Regions from separate parts of the Streptomyces sp. NPDC059957 genome, predicted to be linked through region 2. Evidence: riboswitches for the same ligand, from Rfam matches in the RefSeq annotation. Region 2 holds a riboswitch; the other holds the start of a gene.

Region 1 (2,933 bases), on a different contig from region 2:
CTCACGACCGGCCGTGTGCGCGAACTGACCAGTCGCGCCCGCCGGTCCGCCTTTCAGCGCTTGCGCCGCCGACCCCGGCCGCCGCGGAGCGGCCCCGAGGCCGCTGTGGCCGCCGGGGATTCCGCGCGGTCGGCGGACACCACCAGCGCGGCCAGCGCCGTCGTCACGGGTACCGAGGCGACCAGTCCGATGGAGCCCACGAGGGTTCGTACGATCTCCTCCGCGACCAGCTCGCTGTTGGCCACCGAGCCCATACTGCTGTTCGCGATCGAGAACAGGAGGAGCAGCGGCAACGCCGCTCCCGCATAAGCCAGTACCAGGGTGTTCACCACCGAGGCAATGTGGTCGCGGCCGATGCGGATGCCCGCCCGGTAGAGCCCGCGCGGTCCCATCGACGGGTCTGCCTGGTGGAGTTCCCAGACCGCCGAGGTCTGAGTGACGGTCACGTCGTCAAGTACGCCGAGCGATCCGATGATGACACCCGCAAGCAGCAAACCGCTCATGTCGATGTTCGGGTAGAGCCCGTGGATCAGGCCGGTGTTGTCGTCGGTGTTGCCGCTGAGGAAGGCCCAGTCGATGAACAGCGAGCCCAGCAGGCCGATCAGCAGCAGCGAGATGATCGTGCCGAGGACCGCGACCGAGGTGCGGGCCGTCAGCCCGTGGCACATGTAGAGCGCGATCAGCATGATCGCGCTGGCTCCGACCACGGCCACGACCAGCGGATTCGACCCCTGCAGGATCGCGGGGAGGATGAAGAGGGTCAGCACCGCGAAGCTGACGGCGAGGGCGATGAGCGCGAACAGTCCGCGCATCCGCCCGACGAGGACCACCGCGAGGGCGAAGATGCCCGCGAGCAGGGCCATCGGCAGCTTGCGGTTCACGTCGATCACGGAGTACTGGAGGTCCCGGGGCGCGTCCGGGGCGTATGCGACCACGACGTCCTGGCCGTCCGTCAACTGTCTGGGCGCGCCCGGCTGGACGATCTCGACGAACTCTCGGCCCTTGTCGGGGCCGCTGCCGACCCTGATGGTGGCCTTCTTGCACTCGCCGGTCTGCGCCGCGAGGGCCTCGCGCCCCTCGGGGGTGGAGGTGTCGCCGGTGGCCGGCACCTGCGCGGCGTTCACGGATTTGCAGTCGACGTTTTGGAGCGCGACGACCGTGGCCTCCTGGGTCTGCCGGTCGAAGCCGACCCCGGTGCGTTCGTGGCCCGGCGCGCCACCGGGCCAGAGCACCGCCATGCCGATCACGACGGCGGCCGCGAAGGGGATCAGCACGGCCGCGATCACCTTGCGCAGGTGCTTCGATACGGGGGCCGCCGGGCCATGGCTGTGCGCATGGCCGTGGGAGTGTCCGGGAGACCGGTCGGGCGAGTGACCCGGGTCCGCGTGCGCGTGGCCTGCGTGGTCGGAATGGCCAGCGGGATCCGTGGGCTCGGTGGGGGGCTGCGGCGAGGACGTCACTGACTGATCATCGCAACAGATGAGGGGGCCCACTGTTCAGCACGCCACACATGACGCTAGCGTGGGGGCTACTTTGCACAACGCGGGAGCTCGGAGCACCGGGCTGAGAGGGCGCTGATCACCGTTCGCATTCGAATATGCGTACGGGAGGAGGCTGCGTCGACCGCCGAACCTGTTACCGGGTAATGCCGGCGTAGGGAGATTAGGTCTCATGACCATTCAGGACGCACGCACGCCTGCCGTCAGCCAGGACGCCGATGGCCAGACCGAGCGCCAGCCCGGCTGGCACAAGGGATACGTGGCGGGCTCCCGCCCCGACATCCGGGTGCCGGTTCGCCAGGTCCACCTCACCAACGGCAAGGACGTCACGCTCTACGACACGTCCGGTCCGTACACCGACCCGCAGGTCGAGACCGACGTCCGCCGCGGCCTGCCGCCGCTGCGCGAGAACTGGATCATCAGCCGCGGCGACACCGAGGAGTACGCGGGCCGCCCCGTGCGCCCCGAGGACGACGGCATCAAGCACACCTCGCCGCGCGGTGGCCTCAAGAACCTCGACGCGGTCTTCCCGGGCCGTCCGCGCCAGCCCCGCCGCGGCCGCGGCGGCGCCGCGGTCACGCAGCTCGCGTACGCCCGCCGGGGCGAGATCACCCCGGAGATGGAGTACGTCGCGATCCGCGAGAACGTCTCCCCCGAGGTCGTCCGCGAGGAGATCGCCGCAGGTCGCGCGGTCATGCCGGTCAACGTGAACCACCCCGAGATCGAGCCGATGATCATCGGCAAGCGATTCCTGGTGAAGGTCAACGCCAACATCGGCAACTCCGCGGTCACCTCCTCGATCGAGGAGGAGGTGGACAAGATGACCTGGGCGACCAAGTGGGGCGCCGACACGGTCATGGACCTCTCGACCGGTCGCAACATCCACACCACCCGCGAGTGGGTGCTGCGCAACTCTCCCGTGCCGATCGGCACCGTGCCGCTGTACCAGGCGCTGGAGAAGGTCGACGGCCGCGCCGAGGACCTGACCTGGGAGATCTACAAGGACACGGTCATCGAGCAGGCCGAGCAGGGCGTCGACTACATGACGGTCCACGCCGGCGTGCTGCTGTCGTACGTGCCGCTGACCGCGCGCCGCAAGACCGGCATCGTCTCGCGCGGCGGTTCGATCATGGCCGCCTGGTGCCTGGCGCACCACAAGGAGAACTTCCTCTACACGAACTTCGAGGAGCTCTGCGAGATCCTCGCGGCGTACGACGTCACGTACTCCCTGGGTGACGGCCTGCGCCCCGGTTCCATCGCGGACGCCAACGACGCGGCGCAGTTCGCGGAGCTGAAGACGCTGGGCGAGCTCAACACGATCGCCAAGCGGTACAACGTGCAGACGATGATCGAGGGCCCCGGGCACGTCCCGATGCACAAGATCAAGGAGAACATCGACCTCCAGCAGGAGATCTGCGAGGAGGCGCCGTTCTA
Region 2 (2,933 bases):
GGCATCTGGTGGCAGGGCCTGGTGCTCGGCCTGGCCGTCGCGGTCAGCGCCACCCTCGGTGACCTCGGGGAATCCATGATCAAGCGGGATCTCGGGATCAAGGACATGGGCACCCTGCTGCCGGGCCACGGCGGCATCATGGACCGGCTGGACTCCCTGCTTCCCACGGCCCCCGTGGTCTGGCTGCTGCTCGCGGCGTTCGTCGGCACCGGCTGACCTGCGAAAAGGCGCCCGTGCAGGCGGGGCGGTTACTCTTGGAAGGCGCGCTGCTTCTGCGGCGCGCCTTTCGTCTTACAAGGAGTACCTGCCATGGCCCGCCCAGTCCCGGGAGAGCTCACTTTCGTCGCCCCTCGTGGAGCGAAGAAGCCGCCCCGGCACCTCGCCGACCTCACCCCCGAGGAGCGCCGGGAGGCGGTCGCCGCGATCGGTGAGAAGCCCTTCCGGGCCAAGCAGCTCTCCCAGCACTACTTCGCCCGGTACGCGCACGATCCGGCCGAGTGGACCGACATCCCCGCCGGCTCCCGCGAGAAGCTCCAGCAGGAGCTGCTGCCGGACCTGATGAACGTCCTGCGCCACATCTCGTGCGATGACGACACCACCCGCAAGACCCTGTGGAAGCTGCACGACGGCACGCTCGTCGAGTCCGTGCTGATGCGCTACCCGGACCGGGTCACCATGTGCATCTCCTCGCAGGCCGGCTGCGGCATGAACTGCCCGTTCTGCGCCACCGGCCAGGCCGGCCTCGACCGCAACCTGTCGACCGCCGAGATCGTCCACCAGATCGTCGACGGCATGCGCGCCCTGCGCGACGGCGAGGTCCCCGGCGGGCCCGCCCGGCTGTCGAACATCGTCTTCATGGGCATGGGCGAGCCGCTCGCCAACTACAACCGCGTCGTCGGCGCCATCCGCCGCCTCACCGACCCGGAGCCCGACGGCCTGGGCCTGTCCCAGCGCGGGATCACCGTCTCCACCGTGGGCCTGGTCCCGGCGATGCACCGCTTCGCCGACGAGGGCTTCAAGTGCCGCCTGGCCGTCTCCCTGCACGCCCCGGACGACGAGCTGCGCGACACCCTGGTCCCCGTGAACACCCGCTGGAACGTCCGCGAGGTGCTCGGCGCGGCCTGGGAGTACGCGGAGAAGTCCGGCCGCCGGATCTCCATCGAGTACGCCCTGATCCGCGACATCAACGACCAGGCCTGGCGCGGCGACCTGCTCGGCAGGCTGCTCAAGGGCAAGCGCGTGCACGTCAACCTGATCCCGCTGAACCCGACGCCGGGCTCGAAGTGGACCGCCTCGCGGCCCGAGGACGAGAAGGCCTTCGTGGACGCCATCGCCCGCCACGGCGTACCGGTGACCGTCCGCGACACCCGTGGCCAGGAGATCGACGGCGCGTGCGGCCAGCTCGCCGCCTCGGAGCGCTGATTTCCGCCGGTTAAGGCGTGCATTCGGCCACGGGGTACCCTGTGGCCGAAACCAATTTCATATTCCGACAGGGGAGCGCCACAGCGCTGAGAGTGCGGTAACCGTCACCGCAGACCCTCTGAACCTCGCCCCGGTCATTCGGGGTAGGAAGTTCGGTCATCACTCAAGCTGTTGCGCCCTGCCCGGCGTCCGCTCCACAGAGCGCCGGGCAGGGCCGCGTCTTCTCCTGGACATCCCAGGAGGAATGCACCAATGAGCACCACCAAGAAGATGGCGGGCATCGCGCTCGTGGCCGCGCTCGGCGTCACCACGCTCAGCGCCTGCGGCGGCGGCGACGCCAAGGACAAGTCCGCCGGAGCGAGCGACGCTCCGGCGTCCAAGTCCAGCACCTCCAAGACGATCACCCTCGTCTCGCACGACTCCTTCAACGTGACCGACACGGTCCTCAAGGAGTTCGAGGCGCAGAGCGGCTACACCGTCAAGGTCCTGAAGTCGGGTGACGCGGGCGCCGCCCTGAACCAGGAGATCCTCACCAAGGGCTCCCCGCGCGGCGACGTCTTCTTCGGCGTGGACAACACGCTCCTCTCCCGGGCCCTCGACCACGGCATCTTCACGCCGTACGAGGCCAAGGGGCTGGCAGGCGTGAAGCCCGAGTTCGTGCTCGACAAGGAGCACCGGGTCACCCCCGTCGACTCCGGCGACATCTGCGTGAACTACGACAAGGCCTACTTCGCCGACAAGAAGCTCGCCCCGCCGCAGACGCTGGACGACCTGATCAAGCCGGAGTACAAGAACCTGCTGGTCACCGAGAACGCCGCGACCTCCTCGCCTGGCCTCGGCTTCCTCCTCGCCTCCGTCGGCAAGTACGGCGACGAGGGCTGGAAGGACTACTGGAGCAAGCTCAAGGCCAACGGCGTCGAGGTCGTCGACGGCTGGGAGCAGGCCTACAACGAGCGCTTCTCCGGCTCGGCGGGCGGCAAGAAGGCCAAGGGCGACCGCCCGCTGGTCGTCTCCTACGCCTCCAGCCCGCCGGTCGAGGTGCTCTACGGCGAGCCGCAGCCGGCCGAGGCCCCCACGGGCGTCGCGACGGGCACCTGCTTCCGCCAGATCGAGTTCGCGGGTCTGCTCAAGGGCGCGAAGAACGAGGAGGGCGGCAAGGCGCTCCTGGACTTCCTGATCTCCAAGAAGTTCCAGGAGGACATGCCGCTCCAGATGTTCGTGAACCCGGTGACCAAGGACGCGGCGCTGCCGGAGCTGTTCACCAAGCACGGCGTCGTCATCGCGAAGCCCGAGACGGTCGCCCCGGAGGCCATCGCCAAGAACCGCGACCAGTGGGTCACGGCGTGGACCGCGCTCGTCGTGAAGTAGGACCGTTGAGTTCCGTACCGAAGGAGAGCGGGCGGGCCACGGCCGTCAGGCTGGGTCTGATGGCCGTGCCGCTCGTCTTCTTCGGGCTGTTCTTCGCGTACCCCGTGGCCGCGATCGTCGGGCGCGGGCTCAAGACCGACGCA

Evidence for each region. Region 2 has a riboswitch for thiamine pyrophosphate ahead of ACFWBW_RS10855 (thiamine ABC transporter substrate binding subunit). Riboswitches for the same ligand answer to the same signal wherever they lie in the genome.
Region 1: linked by a shared signal. The riboswitch ahead of thiC (phosphomethylpyrimidine synthase ThiC) and the one ahead of ACFWBW_RS10855 (thiamine ABC transporter substrate binding subunit) in region 2 are both predicted to bind thiamine pyrophosphate.

What each region holds. Positions count from the first base shown of each region.
Region 1 is NZ_JBHWMB010000005.1:122,302-125,234, forward strand. It holds gene ACFWBW_RS05465 (YibE/F family protein) at 54-1,460, opposite strand; TPP riboswitch at 1,533-1,677, shown strand; gene thiC (phosphomethylpyrimidine synthase ThiC) at 1,672-2,933, shown strand, end outside.
Region 2 is NZ_JBHWMB010000012.1:57,107-60,039, forward strand. It holds gene ACFWBW_RS10845 (phosphatidate cytidylyltransferase) at 1-216, shown strand, start outside; gene rlmN (23S rRNA (adenine(2503)-C(2))-methyltransferase RlmN) at 310-1,422, shown strand; TPP riboswitch at 1,482-1,590, shown strand; gene ACFWBW_RS10855 (thiamine ABC transporter substrate binding subunit) at 1,675-2,790, shown strand; gene ACFWBW_RS10860 (ABC transporter permease) at 2,850-2,933, shown strand, end outside.